One region of the Streptomyces sp. NPDC007346 genome, then DNA from elsewhere that is predicted to be linked to it. Evidence: riboswitches for the same ligand, from Rfam matches in the RefSeq annotation. Region 1 holds a riboswitch; each other region holds the start of a gene.
The links. Region 1 has a riboswitch for cobalamin ahead of AB0917_RS32555 (ribonucleoside-diphosphate reductase subunit alpha). Riboswitches for the same ligand answer to the same signal wherever they lie in the genome.

Region 1 (6,577 bases):
GTGCACGGCCTCCTCGAAGAGCTGCCGCGACAGGTACAGCCGCGCCTCGGGGGAGTTGATGTGCTTGTACAGCGTCAGCACGAGGTTGTTCGAGACGATCGAGTCACCGGTCGCGAAGAACGCCACCAGCCGGCCGATCATGTGCTGCTCACCCGGCGACAGCTTGGCGAGGTCGGCGACGTCCGAGTGGAGGTCGACCTCCTCCACGGTCCAGGTGTTCTTGATCGCGTCCCGGTAGCGCTCGTAGAAGTCCGGGTAGCGCATGGGGCGCAGGGTCAGCTCGAAGCCCGGGTCGAGCAGGTTCTTGGTGTCGTTGGTGCTCATTACTGGCATGCCTCGCAGGACTCGGGGTTCTCAAGGGAGCAGGCGATGGCGTCCGCGTCGGGCGCCGAGGCCTGCTGTACGGGAATGGGGGCGGCGGCCGACGCCTGACCGGAGGCGGCACGGGCGATCCGGGTCGCCGGGCGCGAACGCAGGTAGTACGTCGTCTTCAGCCCCTGCTTCCAGGCGTACGCGTACATCGAGGAGAGCTTGCCGATCGTCGGCGTCTCCAGGAAGAGGTTGAGCGACTGGCTCTGGTCGAGGAACGGCGTACGGGCCGCCGCCATGTCGATCAGGCCGCGCTGCGGGATCTCCCACGCCGTGCGGTACAGCGCCCGCACGTCCTCGGGGATCCAGGCGAAGCCCTGCACCGAGCCGCTCGCCTCGCGCAGCGCCTCACGGGTGCGGGCGTCCCACACGCCGAGCTTCTTCAGCTCGTCCACCAGGTAGGCGTTGACCTGGAGGAACTCACCGCTGAGCGTCTCGCGCTTGAACAGGTTGGAGACCTGCGGCTCGATGCACTCGTACACACCGGCGATCGAGGCGATCGTGGCGGTCGGCGCGATGGCGAGCAGCAGCGAGTTGCGCATGCCGCTCTTCGCGATCCGGGCGCGCAGGGCGTCCCAGCGCTCCGGCCAGTTCAGCTCGGTGTCGTAGTGGTCGGGGTGCAGCACACCGCGCGCGGCCCGGGTCTCGGACCAGGCGGGCAGCGGGCCCGACCGCTCGGCCAGGTCGCAGGAGGCCTCGTACGCGGCGAGCATGATCCGCTCGGCGATCCGCGTGGAGAGCGCGCGGGCCTGCGGGGAGTCGAAGGGCAGGCGTAGCTGGAAGAAGACGTCCTGGAGGCCCATCGCGCCCAGGCCCACCGGCCGCCAGCGGGAGTTGGAGCGCCCGGCCTGCTCGGTCGGGTAGAAGTTGATGTCGACGACCCGGTCGAGGAAGGTGACCGCGGTGCGGACCGTGGCGTCCAGCCGCTCCCAGTCGATCGAGCCGTTCGCGACGAACGCGCCCAGGTTGACCGAGCCCAGGTTGCAGACGGCCGTCTCGCCGTCGTCGGTGACCTCCAGGATCTCCGTGCACAGGTTCGAGGAGTGAACGACCCGGCCCGGCTCGGCGGTCTGGTTGGCGGTCCGGTTGGAGGCGTCCTTGAACGTCATCCAGCCCTGGCCGGTCTGTGCGAGGGTCCGCATCATCCGGCCGTACAGCTCACGCGCCGGAATCGTCTTGCGGGCCAGGCCCTTGGCCTCGGCCGCGCGGTAGGCGGCGTCGAACGCGTCGCCCCACAGGTCGACCAGCTCGGGGACCTCGGCGGGGGAGAACAGCGACCAGTCGGTGTCCGCGTCGACCCGGCGCATGAACTCGTCCGGGATCCAGTGCGCCAGGTTCAGGTTGTGCGTACGGCGCTGGTCCTCACCGGTGTTGTCGCGCAGCTCCAGGAACTCCTCGATGTCCGCGTGCCAGGTCTCCAGGTAGACCGCCGCGGCACCCTTGCGGCGGCCGCCCTGGTTCACCGCCGCGACGGAGGCGTCCAGCGTCTTGAGGAACGGCACGATGCCGTTGGAGTGCCCGTTGGTGCCCCGGATCAGCGAACCCCGGGCGCGGATACGGGAGTAGGAGAGGCCGATGCCGCCCGCGTGCTTCGACAGGCGCGCCACCTGGTGGTAGCGGTCGTAGATCGAGTCCAGCTCGTCCTTGGGGGAGTCCAGCAGATAGCAGGAGGACATCTGCGGGTGCCGGGTGCCGGAGTTGAAGAGCGTGGGGGAGGAGGGGAGGTAGTCCAGCCGGCTCATCAGCCCGTACAGCGCGGCGACCTCGTCCAGCGCCCGCACCGAGTCGTCCTCGGCCAGCCCCGCGGCCACACGCAGCATGAAGTGCTGCGGGGTCTCGATGACCTGGCGGGTGAGCGGGTGGCGCAGCAGGTAGCGGCTGTGCAGTGTACGGAGGCCGAAGTAGCCGAAGCGGTCGTCGGCGCCGTCGGCGGTGGCCCGGTCGACGAGTGCGTCGAGCGCCTTCGCGTGGAGCGCCACGAACGCGGCGGTGCGGTCGGCGATCAGCCCCTCGCGGTGGCCGACCGCGACCGAGGCGGAGAAGTGCGTCGCGCCCTGGCCCGCGGCCTCGTCGGCGATCGTGCGGGTCAGCAGCCGGGCGGCGAGCCGGGAGTACGCGGGGTCCTCGGAGATCAGCCCCGCGGCCGCCTCGGTGGCCAGCGAGCGCAGCTCGGCCTCGTCGGAGCGGGCGTTGCGCCCGCGCAGCGCGGAGGCGGCGACCCGTCCGGGGTCGGTGTCGGGCAGATCGACGGTGAGGTCGGTCAGGGTCCGCAGCAGGGCGGTCCCGGGTCCGTCGTTCGCGTGGTCACCGGACGTGGTGGAGGCGGCGATTCCGGTGGCTGAAACCGGATCGGCGGGCGCGATGGTCACTGGGCTTTCCCTCGCTCGGCTGGGGGCCGGCGGCGAGCGGGGAGCCAGGCAGCACGATGCCCCGGAGGGCAGCACTGCTCACGGCGTCCACCGGCCCATCCGCGAGGCCCGGACGTCTGGCGTCCGGTTCGGTCGAGCCGGACGCGCTGTCGGCAGGTCATCGGACTTCAGGTGTGCAAAAGCACACTGATCACACCGTTGCGGGACAGTTCCGGATTCACACCGGATTCCCCTGCGGCGACAGCGAGGTCGAGCATACATGTGGGGGGCGCCAGATGCTGCGGCCCCCACATGTTGTGTCGCGTCGATTTAATACGCCCCTCAGGAGGCCGCCTCCAGCCCCAGCCGGAAGGTCATGAGGCGCAGGCCCGGCACCGGCTCCCAGTCCCGCTCAGGGGTCCGCAGAAAGCCGAGCCGACGGTAGATCCTATGGGCTGGGAGCATGGCCGGCTGCGTCGACAGCACCAGCCCCCGGACGCCTTCGGCGGACCGGGCCCGCTCGACGCACGCCCGTACGAGAGCCTCTCCCACACCCCGTCCGCGCCCCGCACGGGCCACGGCCAGCATCCGGAACTCGGCCTCGTCCGGAGCGGAGATATCGCGCCACGGAGTGCCGGGGGCGGCATACGTCACACCACCGAGCACCACCCCGTCCGCGTCGAGCGCCACGAGCACCTCCGCCTCGGCCGCCCGCTGCTCCACCGCCCGCAGTTTGAGCAGATACGGGTCCTGCGGGCCGTCCAGCAGATCATCGCCGAGATAGGCCTCGGCGATGATCTCGCCGAGTACGGCGTACTCGCCGGGCTCCGCCACTCTGATCGTCAGATCCATCAGCCACTCGCTCCCACTTCGTTGTTCGGGGCGCCGTCGCCCACCGGCGGCAGGTCGCCGCGCTCGACGGGCTGCTGTCCGGAGCCGTCCCCGGCGGGCGGCAGCACCCGGTCCAGCTCGTGGTCGTCGGCGCGATGGGCGGCCCGCGCCGCCGACCGCAGCGTCGTCCGGTCCACCTCGCGCGCCCCGCTCACCGTGATCACGAGGTCGCCCTGTTCCTGGGCGTACGCGTGGCCCGACTCCGTGGCCCGGTACCAGTGTTCGCCGTCCCGCTCGCACGTCACCAGGGGCTCCTGACCGCCGGCGGGTGCGGAGCCGTCCGTACAGTCGGCCACGGCGTGCGGGCGGCGCTCCACCGACAGCTGGAGCATCCCGCCGTCCGGCGCGGTGTAGGAGCTGCCGAACCCGTCGTCACCGAGCACCCCGACCGACTGGCGCGCCAAGGCGTAGCCCGCGGCCTCGGTCACCCACACATGCTCCGTGACGAGCTGCGCGGCGCTCGCCCGCGCCTCCAGCTCCGCCCGGTCGGGCGCCGGTTCGGCCGAGGAGCTCCGGTCCGCCGCCGACTCCGAGCCGGGCGCCGGGACACTGCCGCAGCCCGTCACCGCCGCCAGGGCCAGGGCCAGGGCCAGTGTCACGGTCGGGAGGAGGGGCCGGAGCCGGGGCGACCGGCAGCGCGATGTCATGGGCACATCCTTTCGTACGGTCAGGAGTCCGCGCACCGGGAAATCGAGCGGCGGCCGGACTCGCCCACGGGCGCGAAAAGGGGCCGCCGCGCCCCTGGGAGGGGTGCGACGGCCCCGATCGGCCGACGGCGGTCAGCAGCAGCGGAAGCCCTCGCGGGGGTCCGCCTCACGGGCGTCCGTGCGGCTGCGTTCGAAGGCGCGGCGGGTCATGACCGGGGTGTCCGGATCGTGGGACCTGGCGTGGGCCACGTAGCGGTCGTACGTGGCTTCGCCGGTCAGCTCCCGGACGTACCAGCGGATGCGTCCCGCCACCCGCCGTACGTCCTCGACCGTCATGTCCGGTCCCCCGTTCCCGCCGTCTCCTTGCGGATGCCGCCCTCGGGGCCGACGCCCGCGGCGGCCAGTTCGGCCTTCTCCTCCTTGGTCGCGATGAGCGAGGCCGGGGCGACGAGCCTGGACTCGACGTACGGCGTCTCGTGGAGCCGGACGCTCTCCGGGTCGCGGATGGCGTTGAAGCAGACCCGGCCGGCGTCCACGAGCACCACGATGATGAGGACCGCGAAGAGCGCGCACAGCACCCCGTCGACGGTGGAGTTGGTGACGACGGTCCGCATCTCGTCCATGTTCTTGGCGGGAGCCAGCACCTCGCCCGCGTCGATGCCCGCCTGGTACTTGTCGCGCTGGGCGAAGAAGCCGACCTTCACGTCCGAGGAGAAGATCTTTTGCCAGCTCGCGGTGAGGGTGACCGCCACGTCCCAGGCGAGCGGGACCGCGGTGACCCACGCCCACTTCAGGCGGCCGGACTTGACGAGCAGGGTGGTGCAGACGGCCAGGGCGACGGCGGCCAGCAGCTGGTTGGCGATGCCGAAGAGCGGGAAGAGCTGGTTGATGCCGCCCAGCGGGTCGTGCACGCCGACCCAGAGGAAGTAGCCCCAGCCGCCGACCACGACGGCGCTGGCGAACCAGACGCCCGGCTTCCAGCTGACCTCGCGGAACGGCTTGTAGGCGTTGCCCAGCATGTCCTGGAGCATGAAGCGCCCGACGCGGGTGCCGGCGTCCACGGTGGTGAGGATGAAGAGCGCCTCGAACATGATGGCGAAGTGGTACCAGAACGCCTTCATCGCGGTCCCGCCGATCACCGCGGAGAAGATCTCCGCCATGCCGAGCGCGAACGTGGGCGCGCCACCGGTCCGGGAGAGCAGGCTCGCCTCCTCGACGTCCTTGGCGGCCTGGGCCAGGGCGTCCGGGGTGATGGTGAACCCGAAGTTGGCCACGGCCTGGGAGGCGGACTGGACGCTGTCGCCGATCACGCCGACGGGCGCGTTGATGGCGAAGTACAGACCGGGGTCGATGATGCAGGCGGCGATCATCGCCATGATCGCCACGAACGACTCGACCAGCATGGCGCCGTAGCCGATCATCCGGATCTGCGTCTCCTTCTGGACCATCTTCGGCGTGGTGCCGGAGGAGACCAGGGAGTGGAAGCCGGAGAGCGCGCCGCAGGCGATGGTGATGAAGACGAACGGGAACATCGAGCCGGCGAAGACCGGGCCCGAGCCGCTGGTGGCGAAGTCGGTGACGGCGGGCATCTTCAGGGTCGGCAGCGCGACGACCACGCCCAGGGCCAGCAGCCCGATCGTGCCGACCTTCATGAAGGTGGAGAGGTAGTCGCGCGGGGCCAGCAGCAGCCAGACGGGGAGCACGGAGGCGAGGAACCCGTACACGATCATCCAGATGACCAGCGTGCCCGGCTCCAGCGTGAAGAAGTCCGCCCACGACGACTCGGCCACCCAGCCGCCCGCGACGATCGCGAGCAGCAGCAGCGCGACGCCGATGACGGAGACCTCGCTGACCTTGCCGGGCCGCAGGATGCGCAGGTAGACGCCCATGAAGAGGGCGATCGGGATCGTCATGCCGATGGAGAAGACGCCCCACGGGGAGTGGGCGAGCGCGTTCACGATGACCAGGGCGAGGACCGCGAGCAGGATGATCATGATGACGAAGACCGCGATCAGGGCGGCGATCCCGCCGACCGGGCCGATCTCGTCCCGCGCCATCTGGCCGAGCGAACGGCCGTTGCGGCGGGTGGAGAAGAAGAGCGTCACCATGTCCTGGACGGCACCGGCGAAGATGACGCCGACGACGAGCCAGATCGTGCCGGGCAGATAGCCCATCTGCGCGGCGAGCACGGGGCCGACCAGGGGGCCGGCGCCCGCGATGGCGGCGAAGTGGTGGCCGAACAGGACCCGGCGGTCGGTGGGGTGGAAGTCGACGCCGTTGTCCAGCCGTTCGGCCGGGGTCGCGCGGTTCTTGTCCGTCTTC
Region 2 (6,577 bases), on a different contig from region 1:
CAGGCCGACGGTGGCGCCGGGCGGCGGGGTGATGGCCACCCCGTCGAGGATGAGCCGGCCGCCCGCCTCCCGGCCGACCCGCTCGGCGCGCAGCCCTCCGGAACCGTTCAGGGTGTGGCTCATGGCGTGCTCCGGGTGCGGTACAGGACGAGGACGAAGGCGGGTACGCCGATCAGGGCGGTGACGACGCCGACCGGTACCTCCTGCGGGTCCAGGACCGTGCGGGCCAGGGTGTCGACCCAGACGAGGAAGATCGCGCCGGCGAGTGCGGTGACGGGCAGGAGGCGCCGGTGCCCGGAGCCGGTGAGCGCGCGGGCCGCGTGCGGGAGCACCAGGCCGACGAAGCCGATCGCCCCGGCCGAGCTGACGAGTGCCGCGGTCAGCAGGGCGGTGGTGCACAGCAGCACGATCCGGGTGCGGGCGACGTCGACGCCGAGCGCCGCGGCGGCGTCCTGCCCGAAGGCGAAGGCATCGAGCGTACGGGCGTGGGCCAGGCAGACGGTCAGGCAGACGGCGAGGACGGCGGTGCACAGGGCCACCTCGCTCCAGCCGACCCCGCTGAGCGAGCCGAGCAGCCAGAACAGCACCCCGCGGGTCTGCTCGGCGTCGGCGGAGGTCATCACGACGAAGGAGGTCAGGGCGGAGAAGAGCTGCATCGCGGCGACACCGGAGAGCACCACCCGGTCGGTGGTGGAGCCGAGGGTGTGGCTGAGCAGCAGCACCAGGGCGAACGAGCAGATGGCCCCGACGAAGGCCCCGGCCGACAGCGACACCGCTCCCCCGCCGACGCCCAGGACGACCACCACGACCGCCCCGGTGGAGGCCCCGGAGGAGACGCCGAGGACGAACGGGTCGGCGAGCGGGTTGCGCAGCAGGGACTGCATCACCGTGCCGCACACCGCGAGCCCGGCGCCGCACACGGCGGCGAGCAGGGTGCGGGGCATGCGCAGGTTCCAGATGATGCCGTCCCGGATCGGGCTCAGCTCCGAGGTGCCGAAGCCCAGGTGGGAGGCGACGGCGGACCAGACGTCGGGGACGGAGATCCGGGCGGGCCCGATCGTGACGGCGACCGCGACGGAGAGCAGCAGGAGCAGGAGACCGCCGATCCAGAGCAGCGCCGCGAGCGGGCCGCCGCTCCACACCGGGCCCGGCGCCACCCGTGGCGCGGGCGCCTTCGGGTCCACGGCCTCCCGCACCGCCCCCTTGCCGCCGCTCACCCCGTGGGCCCGAAGGTGCGCAGAGCGGCGGCGACGCTCTCCAGGCCCTCGACCGTCCGGATGGTGGGGTTCATGGCCTGGCCGCTGAGCAGCACGTACCGGCGGTTCCTGACGGCGTCCATGGTCCTGGTGACCGGGTTGGACTCCAGGAACTCGATCTTCTTCTCGGCGCTCTCGGCGGTCTGCGTCGTGCGGGTCAGGTCTCCGATGACCAGGACGTCGGGGTTGCGGTCGGCGACGGTCTCCCAGCTGATCTGGGGCCATTCGTCGTGGGTGTCGTCGAAGACGTTCTTCGCGCCGAGCTCCCGGGTGATGACACCGGGGGCGCCGCAGCAGCCCGCGAGGTAGGGGGCCTTGGAGTCGGAGAACCAGTAGAGGAGGGAGGTGTCCGACGCGTCGACGCCGTCGGTGGCCTTCTCCACGCGTGCCTGAAGCTTCTTCACCAGGGCGTCGCCGCGCTCGGGGACGCCGAACACCTGGGACAGTTCGCGGACTTCGGTGTAGACGCTGTCCATGGTGAGGGGTGCGGTACGGGCTCCGTCACCGCCGCCGCTGTTGTCCTTGCCGATGCAGTCGGCGGGCGAGATGTAGGTGGGGACGCCCAGCTTCTCGAACTGTTCGCGGGGGGCGACACCGCCCTTGGCGAGAGTGGAGGCGAAGGAGGCGGTGACGAGGTCGGGCTCCTTGTCGAGGACCTTCTCCGAGGAGGGCCGGTTCTCGGAGATGCGCTCGACGCTCCCGTCGGCCTTCTCCAGGCCCTTCATGACCGGGTCGGTCCAGGTGGCGGTGGCCGCGAGCCGGTCGGCGAGGCCGAGCGAGAGGAGGATCTCCGTCGATCCCTGGTCGACGGAGACGGCTCGCTGGGGCGGCGCCTTCACGGTGACGGTGCGCCCGCAGTTCTCGAGGGTGAGCGGGAAGCCGTCGGCCTGGCCGCCGCCGTCGGCGGACGACGTGGTGGACCCGCCGCCGCAGGCGGTGAGCAGGACGGCGCCCGCCGCGAGCAGGGCGGCGGTGCGTATCGGAGCAGGCGTGGACAGCACGGAGGACCTCGGTGTCTCTGGGCCCAGCCGCGGAGCCCGTCGTACGGTTCCCGTGCCCCGGTGCGGGGCGCGGGTGCCAGCAGGTCTTCGGACTCGGGTTCGTCCGGGCGGGACGCCTTCCCGGAGCACGTCCGTGCTCCAGTGGCCGTGGCCCCGCCCGTCCCCCTCACCGCTGCGCGTCAGTTCCGGTCTCGCACCGGATTCCCTGACCCCGTCGCTGGGGTTCGACTGGCCCCGGCAAGCTATCACGGCTCTTCGTGCAGCTCAGAGCCGGTACGCGGACCGGTCCGCGCGGGCCGGTGCGGCGCGGGATCGTCCCGCCGCACCGGCCCGGCCGCCCCTTTACGGAGCCTCCAGGGCGATCACCGCGTTCTGTCCGCCGAACCCGAAGGAGTGGCTGACGGCCCGCCGTACGGGCAGTTCGCGCGGGATCTTGGTGACGCAGTCGATGGTGAACCCGGGGTCGGGGGCGTCCAGGTTCGCGATCGGCGGGACGATGCCGTGCTGGAGGGTCAGGACGGTCAGCCCCGCCTCGATCGCGCCGGCCGCCCCCATGCAGTGGCCCAGTACGCCCTTGGGGGCGGTGACGGGCGGCCGGTGCGGGTAGGCCCGGCTGATGAGGGCGGCTTCCGTCGCGTCGTTCAGGGGGGTCGAGGTCCCGTGCGCGTTGACGTGGTCGACGTCTTCGGCCCGCCAGCCCGCGTCGGCCAGCGCCGCGTCGACGGCGGCCTGTGCGACCTGCCCGGAGGGGTGCGGGCTGGTGGGGTGGTGGGCGTCGGTCGTGGCGCCGGCGCCGGCCAGCAGCGCCCGGGGGGCCGCTCCCCTGGCACGGGCGTCGGCGGCCCGCTCCAGGACCATGATCGCGGCGCCTTCGCCCATGACGAGTCCGGCCCGGTCGGCGGCGAAGGGGCGGCAGAGGCGGGCGGGGTCCCCGTCCCCCGGTGCCGCCGCGCCCGAGCGGGCGAAGCCGGTCATGGCGATGGGGAAGACGGTCGACTCGGTGGCTCCGGCGATCGCGATGTCGCACCGGCCCAGCGCCAGCATGTCGCGGGCCACGGAGAGGGCGGTCACCCCGGAGGAACAGGCCGTGCACGGTGCCAGGCTGGGGCCCGTGGCCTTCATCTGGATGGCGATCTCGGCCGCGGGCATGCTCGGGATGGTGAGCAGGATGCCCGAGGGCGAGGTGGCCTCGGGGCCGCGCCGCTCCAGGGCGACGGCCTGATCGGTGAGTCCGGCGGATCCTCCGCTGCTGGTGCCGACGACGACGGCGACGCGGGCGCCGTCCCAGCGGGCGGGGTCGAGCCCTGCGTCGGTCACCGCCTCCCGTGCGGCGAGGACGGCGAGCTTCACGTACCGGCCCATGCGGAAGGCGGTGCGGCCGCCCACCGCGTCGTCCAGGTCGATGCCGGAGACCGTGCAGGCGAAGTCGACGGCGCAGCCGTGCAGTTCGGGGACGGTGCGCGCGAAGGACTCCCCGCGGCGGACCCCGTCCCAGGTGGTGTCGGTGGTGTGGCCGGCCGGGGTGATCATCCCCAGGCCGGTGACGGCGATGGCGGGTCGGTTCATCGGGTGTTGCTCACCGGCACCGCACTGCCCGCCGCCTCGCCGCCGACGGCCGCGTCGATGAACGCGGAGATGTCGGCCAGCGTGGCGTCCTTGTAGAGCTTCTCGGAGTCGGCGGTGATGCCCAGGGTCTCCTTGATGATGACGGCGAACTCCGCGACCGCCAGGGAGTCCATCTCCAGGCTGTCCATCGTGGAGTCCGGCAGGATTTCGACTACGGGCACCTTGAACGTCGCGGTCAGCACCTCGGTGATCTTCGGGTGGATGGTCTGGGTCTTCACGGTGTTTCCTCTCATCGGCGGCTCATCGGCAGCTCGTCGGCGACTTGATGAAGGGCGGGTGGTCGAACGCGACCCCACCGCCCGATGTAACTGGATGACGATCCTCCGGTTACGCCTTGGGGCGAACCGATTCGTCTACGCTCACCTGCGGCTTCTCGAACCATCGGGAGAGCATCGATGTGGTTCCCCAGTACGCCAGCAGCACTCCGCGGGTACCGAGCGCCGCCACCTTCTCGCGCAGCGGACGGCGCTTGCTGCCACAGGCGGGCCGGCGGAATCCCGCCGTGCGGCCCCGGTGCCACGGCCCTTCCGGGTCGTCGTAGGCGTCCGCGTAGCCGGGGCCCGCGATCGGCCAGTCCGACATCAGGCGCTCCGGCAGCGCGAACGACTTCACCAGGTCGGGGGCGTGCCGGGCCACGGTCGCGATGAGCCGCTCCACCGCGTCGGGCAGCAAGGTGACCTGTTCGGCGGTCAGCCGTCCGGCCGCCAGCAGGTCACCGCTGTTGCGGGCGACCCACTGGAGGGCGAAGAGCCGGTGGAGTTCGGTCAGGCGCTCGCGGGCCGGCCCCTCGGGCAGGGAGGCCGCGGCCTGCTCGTACGCCTCGCTCGCCTGCCGGTAGCCGTACGCCTCCACCCCGCGCAGCGCGGGACCCGACGCCGCGTTCCACCGGCCGAGCGGGTCGCCGGCCGGGGCGGCCCTCATCCGCTCCCGGGCGCGGTCGAACCAGATGTCCTCCACCGCGGCGAGCAGCCGGCCCAGGAAGCGGGGGTCGTCCAGCTCGCCGGGCCGCCCGTCCTCCTCGTCCTCGCGGACCGTGACGCTGAACAGCATCTCGGCGGCGGCCTTGGCGTGTACGGCGAGGTTGTCGCCCTCGGCGGTGATCGCGCCTTCGATGCCGGTGAACAGCTCGGTCATGCCGTTGTTCTCCAGCAGCCCCTGCGCCCCGCACCGCTCCCGGCACTCGACGATGACGCCGCGCGCCTGCCAGGTGATCCACCCCTTGGCGACGGCGACCAGGCGCTCCGCCTCGTTCCGGTCGGGTTCGGGGGCGGACTCCCAGCGGTCCAGCGCCCTGCGGTGCAGCAGGCTCATGGCGAAGACGGTGGCCATCGCCCCGGCCAGCGGGCCGTGGTGGGAGCGGTGCTCGTAGACCGGCATCCGCTGGGGGGCCCGCGGCCCGGAGACCAGCCGGTGGCCCGCGTAGCGGACGGCGATGGCGAGGCTGACCCGGGCGGAGCCGACCGCGCAGGCGCTCATCGAGAGCTTGCCGGGGGTGACCCGCCCGATGGAGAGCAGGAACCGCCTGCGCTTGCTGGCCAGTTCGCTGGTGAACCGCCCGTCCTGACCGACCCGCCCCTGGTCCCCCGCGAGCAGTGCCTCGCGCGGGACGAAGTACCGGTCGAAGGAGGTCAGGCAGTGGTCGACCGGGGAGCCCATCCGGGCGGGCAGCCGCCGTACCCGTACGCCGGGCAGGGCGCTGACCTCGTCGGTGAGCGGGGCGAGGAAGAGGAAGACCCCGTGGTCCGTGCCGTCGGCGACGAGCCGGGCGGCCACCACGCCGGTCTTGGGGCCCCCGGCGGGGCTGGTGTTGGGCATGAACTTCTGGGCTCCGGCGTGCGGGGTGTGCAGGACGAAGCCGTCGCGTTCGGGGTCGTACGTCGCGGTGGTCTCGACGGCCGCCGCGTCGTTGCCGTGCGCCACCTCCGTACAGAGGAAGGTGCCGATGGACCGCAGCTCCAGGAAGTCCGAGAGGTCGCGCGGTGTGCGCGGGTCGTGGTCGAGGAGGCTGCCGAGGAAGAGGTTGTAGTGGATGCCGGCGACGGTGGTCAGCGACGGGTCGACCGGGCCGAGCCATTCGTGCAGGGCGGCCAGTGCGCGGGGGTCGGCGGCCAGCCTGGCGCCGCAGTCGAGCGTGTCGTTGAGGATGCGGAGCCGGTGGTAGGCGAGGTCGAGCCGTTCGTCGGGGGTGCCGCCACCGGAACGCCGAAACGGTTCTGTCGTGAGCAGCCGACGCCAGAACGCGTGCTCCTGGCGGAAGTTGTCGCCGTAGAGCACTCGGGTGAGCAGAGCGTCCGTGGAGGGCAGGGATGGTTCATGCATGGATACGGTCACGACAGAGTAACGATCAAGGAACGGTGAGGACACCCCTCACCGTTCCCGAACAGCCCTGCGGGGTCAGGTGCGTTGGAAGGCGAGCGCCACGTTGTGCCCGCCGAAGCCGAAGGAGTGGCTCACCGCCCGCTCGACCCGCTGGTGGCGGGGCTCCTTCACCACGCAGTCGAGCGGGAAGGCGTCGGGGAGGGAGTCCAGATTGGCGATCGGCGGGATGAGGGAACGTTCCAGCGTCAGGACGGTGGCGACCGCCTCGATCGCGCCCGCCGCCGCGAGGGTGTGTCCGACGACGCCCTTGGGCGCGGTGACCGGCGGGCGGTGCGGGAAGAGCCGGGAGATGAGGGCGGTCTCCATGGCGTCGTT
Region 3 (6,577 bases), on a different contig from region 1:
TGGCCGTCGACCCCGACCGGCGCACCCATGTGCCGTATCCGGTGGTCGCCGACGGCTCGGCCGCGCCGGACGAGCGCCCCTCGTAGTGGCCCGCGGCGGGTGGACCGCGCTCACGGAGGTCAGCGGTGCGTGAACTCCGCGGGCCGCTTCTCGGTGAACGCCTTCATGCCCTCCTTCTGGTCGGCCGTCGCGAACACCGCGTGGAACAGGCGGCGTTCGAAGCGGACGCCCTCGGCGAGGGTGGTCTCGAAGGCGCGGTTCACCGCCTCCTTCGCCATCATCGCGACGGGCGCCGACATGCCGGAGACGGTGTCCGCGACCGCGAGCGCCTCCGCCAGCAGGTCCGCGTCCGGGACGATCCGGGAGACGAGACCGGCCCGCTCGGCCTCCTCGGCGTCCATGTTCCGGCCGGTCAGGCAGAGGTCCATCGCCTTGGCCTTGCCGACCGCCCGGGTCAGCCGCTGGGAGCCGCCGATGCCGGGGATCACCCCGAGCCGGATCTCCGGCTGCCCGAAGACGGCCGTGTCCGAGGCGATCACCAGATCGCACAGCATGGCCAACTCGCAGCCGCCGCCCAGGGCGTAGCCCCGTACGGCGGCGATCGTCGGCGTACGGAGCTGACCGAGCCGGTCCCAGGCGGTGAACCAGTCGCTGAGGTACATGTCCATGTAGCTCTGCGGCTGCATCTCCTTGATGTCCGCCCCCGCCGCGAACGCCTTCGCCCCGCTGCCGGTGATGACGATGCAGCCGACGTCCGGGTCCCGGTCCAGCGCCTCGGTCGCCTCGACGGTCTCGCGCATGACGTCCAGGCTCAGCGCGTTGAGCGCCTTGGGCCGGTTCAGGGTGAGCAGGGCGGTACGGCCCCGGCGCTCGACCAGGATGGTTTCGTAGGGGCCCGGGGTGGACGCGCTCTCGTTCCCGCCGCTCTTGCCCGAGCCGTTCTCGGTCTCACTGTTCTCGCTCACGTGGTGGCGCCCTTCTGCGTATCGGTGGTGCTCGGTGAAGCCGCCCGGATGGCGCGGACGATTCCCGAGAAGTCCTGGTCCGCCCCGGCGCCCTCGGCGAACCGTGCGTACAACTCGGCCGCACGCAGACCCAGTTCGGCATCGATGCCGCCCGCGCGCAGGGCGTTGGCGGCCAGGGAGAGGTCCTTCGCCATCAGCGGTGCGGCGAAGCCGGGGCGGTAGTCGCGGTTGGCCGGGCTGGTGGGGACCGGGCCGGGGACGGGGCAGTTGACGGTGAGCGCCCAGCACTGGCCGGAGGCCGCCGACGCCACGTCGTACAGGGCCTGGTCGGAGAGGCCGAGGCTCTCGGCGAGCACGAACGCCTCGCTGACGGCGATCATGGAGACGCCGAGGATCATGTTGTTGCAGATCTTCGCCGCCTGCCCGGCACCGCCCGCCCCGCAGTGCACCGCCTTTTTGCCCATCACGGACAGCAGCGGCTCGGCCCGCGCGAACGCGGACTCCTCGCCCCCGGCCATGAAGGTCAGCGTGCCCGCCTCCGCGCCCACCACCCCGCCGGAGACCGGGGCGTCCAGCGAGCGGTGACCGGCCGCCGCGGCCGCCGCGTGGGCGGCGCGGGAGTCGGCCACGTCGATGGTCGAGCAGTCGACGAACAGGGTCCCCGGGCGGGCCGCCGCGAGCAGCCCCTGCTCCCCGTAGAGCGAGAGGACATGGCGTCCGGCGGGCAGCATGGTGATCACCACATCGGCCACCGCGGCGGCGTCGGCGGCGGACCCCGCCCGCTCCACCCCGCTCGCCACGGCGGTCGCCAGACAGGTTTCCACCAGGTCGTGGCCGAGCACCCGGTGCCCGGCCCGCACCAGGTTGGCGGCCATCGGGCCGCCCATGTGGCCCAGGCCGATGAACGCGACGGTCGTGGTGGTGGTCACCAGGGCACCTCCTGCGGTGAGTCGTCCGCGGCGAGGGAGAGCCCCTCGTCGCCGGTCGGAGCGAAGTAGCGGGCCACGTCCGCGTCGGTGACCTCCACGAGCGTGCCGGGCGACCAACGAGGTGTCCGGTCCTTGTCGATCACCTGGGCCCGGATGCCCTCCACCAGGTCGGGGGAGGCCAGGGCCGCGTACGAGACGCGGTACTCCTGCTCCAGCACCCGCTCCAGCGGACCGAGTTCGCGCGCCCGGCGGAGCGCGGCGAGGGTGACCTTGAGCGCGGTGGGCGAGCGCCCGAGGATCGCCTCGGCCGCCTCACCGGCCGCCGGGGCGCCGGAGGCGAGCAGCCGCTCCACGATCTCCTCGACCGTGTCGGCCGCGTAACAGTGGTCGATCCAGGCGCGGTCGGCCTCCAGTACCCCCGCAGGCGGCTCCTGGACGTGGCGGCCCAGCACGGAGGCCGGCGGCTCGGTCCGCAGCCCGGCGAGGAACGCGGGCAGGTCGTCCACCGGTACGAAGTGGTCGGCCAGCCCGCACAGCAGGGCGTCCCGGGCCCCCACCACCGCACCCGTCAGAGCGAGATGGGTGCCCAGCTCGCCGGGGGCCAGCGCCAGCAGATACGTGCCGCCGACATCCGGCACGAAACCGATCCCGGTCTCCGGCATGGCCACCTTGGACCGCTCGGTGACGATCCGGACACTGCCGTGCGCCGAGACGCCGACTCCGCCGCCCATCACGATGCCGTCCATGACCGCCACGTACGGCTTCGGATAGCGGGCGATCGCGGCGTTGAGCCGGTACTCGTCGCGCCAGAACGCGGCCGACGCCCTGCCGCCCGCGCGGGCGTCCTCGTAGATGGACCGGATGTCGCCGCCCGCGCACAGGCCGCGCTCCCCGGCCCCGGTGATGACGACGGCTCCCACCTCGGGGTCGTGCTCCCACCGCTCCAGGGCCGCCGCGATCGTCTCCACCATCGGGTGGGTGAGGGCGTTGAGCGCCCTCGGCCGGTTCAGGGTCAGCACCCCCGTACGCCCCTCGGTGCGGGCGAGCACGAGCTCCTCGCTCATCGCAGGGCTCCCGTCAGGCTCCGGGCCACAATCACGCGCATGATCTCGTTGGTCCCTTCCAGGATCTGGTGGACCCGCAGGTCCCGCACGATCTTCTCGATGCCGTACTCGGCCAGATAGCCGTAGCCGCCGTGGAGTTGGAGCGCCCGGTCCGCCACCGAGTAGCCGGTGTCGGTGGCGAAGCGCTTGGCCATCGCGCACAACTCCGGTGCCCCGCCCACCTTCCGGTCCAGCGCCTCGGCGGCCTGCCGCAACAGGGCGCGGGCGGCGGCCAGTTCGGTCGCCATGTCGGCCAGCCGGAACTGGAGCGCCTGGGAGTCCAGCAGCCGGCCGCCGAACGCCTCCCGGTCCGCGAGATGGGCCAGGGAACGGTCCAGCGCGCTCTGCGCCCCGCCCAACGAGCAGGCGGCGATGCCGAGCCGGCCGCCGTTGAGACCGTTCATCGCGATGCGGAAGCCCTCGCCCTCGGCGCCCAGGAGCCGGTCGGCCGGGACGCGGACCCCGTCCAGCACGACCTGCCGGGTGGGCTGCGCGTTCCACCCCATCTTCTTCTCGTTGGCCCCGAACGAGAGTCCCGCATCGTCCCGTTCGACGAGGAACGCGGAGATCCCGCCGGGCCCGTCCTCGCCGGTGCGGGCCAGCACGATGTAGAGGTGCGTGGCGCCCGCCCCGGAGATGAACTGCTTGGTGCCCGTCAGGACGTAGTGGTCGCCGTCGCGCACCGCACGGGTGCGCAGCGCGGCGGCGTCGGAGCCGGCGCCCGGTTCGGTCAGGCAGTAACTGCCCAGCTGCTCCATGGTGCAGAGCTCCGGCAGGTACCGGACGCGCTGGTCCTCGGAGCCGTACCGGTCGACCATCCAGGCGACCATGTTGTGGATGGAGAGATAGGCCGCCACGGACGGGCAGCCGGTGGCCAGGGCCTCGAAGACGAGGACCCCGTCCGAGCGGGACAGCTCCGAGCCGCCCACATCCTCCCGTACGTACACGCCTCCCAGGCCGAGCCCCGCCGCCTTCCGCAGGACGTCGACGGGGAAGTGCTTGTCCTGGTCCCAGGCCACGGCGTGCGGGGTCAGGTGCTCCTGGGCGAAGTCGAGTGTCGTCTCGACGACCGCGAGCTGGTCGTCGCTGAGCAGGGTGGTCACGGCGGTCACCCCATGGTCGGAATCGTGAAGCTCGCGCCGTCCCGGATCCCGGAGGCGGGCCAGCGCGAAGTGACGGTCTTGGTACGGGTGTAGAAGCGGATGGCGTCCGGTCCGTGCTGGTTGAGGTCGCCGAAGCCGGACCGCTTCCAGCCGCCGAAGGTGTGGTACGCCACCGGGACCGGGATCGGCACGTTGACGCCGACCATGCCGGTGTCGACCCGCCGGGTGAAGTCGCGCGCGATGTCGCCGTCCCGGGTGAAGAGGGCGACGCCGTTGCCGTACGGGTGCTCCGAGGGCAGCCGCAGCGCCTCCTCGTAGTCCGCCGCGCGGACCACACAGACGACCGGGCCGAAGATCTCCTCCTGGTAGACCCGCATGTCCGGGGTGACCCGGTCGAAGAGCGTGGCGCCCGCGAAGAACCCCTCCTCATGGCCCTCCAGCGTGAAGTCCCGCCCGTCGACGACCAGTTCGGCACCCTCCTCGACGCCGAGGTCGACATAGCCGCGCACCCGGTCCACCGCGTCGCGCCCCACCAGCGGCCCGAAGTCGGCGTCGGGGTCGTCCGAGCGGCCGATCCGCAGCTCGGCGATCCGCTCGGTGAGCTTGGCCACCAGCGCGTCGGCGGTGTCCTCACCGACCGGGACGGCGACCGAGATCGCCATGCACCGCTCACCCGCCGAGCCGTAACCGGCGCCGATCAGCGCGTCCACCGCCTGGTCCAGGTCGGCGTCCGGCATCACGATCATGTGGTTCTTCGCCCCGCCGAAACACTGCGCCCGCTTGCCGTGGGCGGCGGCCGTGGCGTAGATGTGCGCGGCGATCGGCGTCGAGCCGACGAAGCCGAGCGCCTTGACGCGCGGGTCCTCCAGCAGGGTGTCCACGGCCTCCTTGCCGCCGTTGACGACATTGAGGACCCCGGGCGGCAGCCCCGCCTCCAGGAAGAGTTCGGCCAGCCGCAGCGGCACCGACGGGTCCCGCTCCGAGGGCTTGAGGATGAAGGCGTTTCCGCAGGCCAGAGCGGGTGCGGCCTTCCACAGGGGGATCATCGCCGGGAAGTTGAACGGGGTGATGCCCGCCACCACTCCCAGCGGCCGGCGCAGCGAGTGGACGTCGATCCCGGAGCCCGCGTTGTCGCTGAACTCGCCCTTCAGCAGGTGCGGGACACCGGCGGCGAACTCCACCACGTCCAGCCCGCGCGCGATGTCGCCGTGCGCGTCGGCCACGGTCTTGCCGTGCTCGGAGGAGAGCAGCCGGGCCAGGGAGTCCTTCTCCTTCTCGACCAGCTGGAGGAAGCGCAGCAGGACGCGGGCCCGGCGCTGCGGGTTCCACTCGCCCCATTCGAGCTGGGCCTCGGCGGCGTCGGCGATGGCCGCCTCGGTCTCGGACCGGCCGGCCAGCGGCACCCGGGCCTGGATGCGGCCGGTGTTGGGGTCGTAGACGTCGCCGTAGGTGCCCGAGGTGCCGGGTGTGTGCTTGCCGCCGATGAAATGGGTGAGTTCGCGGACCATGGAAGCCTGCTCTCGTCGGTGAGATCGTCAGGAGAGAACCGGGGATGGCGCACAGCTCCCACCGGCACACGCACCGGTCGGGTGCGCGTGGTCGCGGAAGGGCCTGCCGTCGGGGACGCGAAGGGCGGGGGCCGTCAGGGGGCGGGGAGAACCGCTCGCCGGGACGGGCCTGCGGGGCCGTGGGTGCGGACCGGTGCCATGCGTGTCTGCTCCATCCTCGTGGAAACACGGAACATCCCGCGGCCGGTATCCTGACTCCCGGATCAGCGCGCGTCCTCATGCCTTCCCGACGGCGCCTGCACCGTCAGTGGCGTGTCCTGCGAGGACGAACTCCCCGGTCACAGTGGCGGGACCGCGCCGGATTCGCACCGGCTTCCCTGACACCACGGGCCTTGAGGGTGCCCGGCTCCACGCCGGCCACCCCGCTGCTCACGAACATATAGTTGGACGTCCTAGTAAGTCCACCCCACCTCGCCCCCGGCGCGATTCCCGGCACCGCTCCTGGCATGATCGGCCGACATGAGCGACGCACCACGCCACATCCTCGTCATCGGCATGGGAGCCGGCGACCCCGACCACCTGACCCTCGCCGCGGTGAAGGCGATGCGCAGGGCGCAGGTCTTCTTCGTGCTCGGCAAGGGCCGGGAGAAGGAGTCCCTGACCCGGCTGCGGCGCGACATCCTGGCCGAGCACCTCACCGGCCCCTACCGGGTCGTGGAGGCCGAGGACCCCTGGCGGGACCGCACCCAGGGCGACCGGGGGCGCTACACGTCGGCGGTGCACGACTGGCGCCACCGCCGCGCCGACATCTGCGAACGCCTGATCACCGAGGAGCTGGCGCCGGGGGAGTGCGGGGCCTTCCTGGTGTGGGGCGACCCGTCCCTGTACGACAGCACGCTGGCGATCCTGGAGGACATCCGGGCCCGGGGCACGGTGGAATTCGGCCATGAGGTGGTCCCCGGGATCAGC

Region 2: it holds a riboswitch for cobalamin, as region 1 does, so the genes downstream of both, AB0917_RS21140 (ABC transporter substrate-binding protein) here and AB0917_RS32555 (ribonucleoside-diphosphate reductase subunit alpha) in region 1, are expected to answer to the same signal.
Region 3: it holds a riboswitch for cobalamin, as region 1 does, so the genes downstream of both, AB0917_RS09305 (CoA-acylating methylmalonate-semialdehyde dehydrogenase) here and AB0917_RS32555 (ribonucleoside-diphosphate reductase subunit alpha) in region 1, are expected to answer to the same signal.

What each region holds. Positions count from the first base shown of each region.
Region 1 is NZ_JBEYKR010000223.1:498-7,074, reverse strand. It holds gene AB0917_RS32560 (ribonucleotide-diphosphate reductase subunit beta) at 1-324, opposite strand, end outside; gene AB0917_RS32555 (ribonucleoside-diphosphate reductase subunit alpha) at 324-2,738, opposite strand; cobalamin riboswitch at 2,872-3,012, opposite strand; gene AB0917_RS32550 (GNAT family N-acetyltransferase) at 3,060-3,569, opposite strand; gene AB0917_RS32545 (hypothetical protein) at 3,569-4,255, opposite strand; gene AB0917_RS32540 (YbdD/YjiX family protein) at 4,388-4,591, opposite strand; gene AB0917_RS32535 (carbon starvation CstA family protein) at 4,588-6,577, opposite strand, start outside.
Region 2 is NZ_JBEYKR010000081.1:23,667-30,243, reverse strand. It holds gene AB0917_RS21150 (ABC transporter ATP-binding protein) at 1-123, opposite strand, end outside; gene AB0917_RS21145 (iron chelate uptake ABC transporter family permease subunit) at 120-1,142, opposite strand; gene AB0917_RS21140 (ABC transporter substrate-binding protein) at 1,214-2,257, opposite strand; cobalamin riboswitch at 2,318-2,505, opposite strand; gene AB0917_RS21135 (beta-ketoacyl-[acyl-carrier-protein] synthase family protein) at 2,600-3,823, opposite strand; gene AB0917_RS21130 (acyl carrier protein) at 3,820-4,101, opposite strand; gene AB0917_RS21125 (acyl-CoA dehydrogenase) at 4,211-6,202, opposite strand; gene AB0917_RS21120 (beta-ketoacyl-[acyl-carrier-protein] synthase family protein) at 6,278-6,577, opposite strand, start outside.
Region 3 is NZ_JBEYKR010000021.1:50,709-57,285, reverse strand. It holds gene AB0917_RS09330 (short-chain fatty acyl-CoA regulator family protein) at 1-86, shown strand, start outside; gene AB0917_RS09325 (enoyl-CoA hydratase) at 120-881, opposite strand; gene mmsB (3-hydroxyisobutyrate dehydrogenase) at 962-1,894, opposite strand; gene AB0917_RS09315 (enoyl-CoA hydratase/isomerase family protein) at 1,891-2,958, opposite strand; gene AB0917_RS09310 (acyl-CoA dehydrogenase family protein) at 2,955-4,109, opposite strand; gene AB0917_RS09305 (CoA-acylating methylmalonate-semialdehyde dehydrogenase) at 4,106-5,608, opposite strand; cobalamin riboswitch at 5,832-6,011, opposite strand; gene cobF (precorrin-6A synthase (deacetylating)) at 6,128-6,577, shown strand, end outside.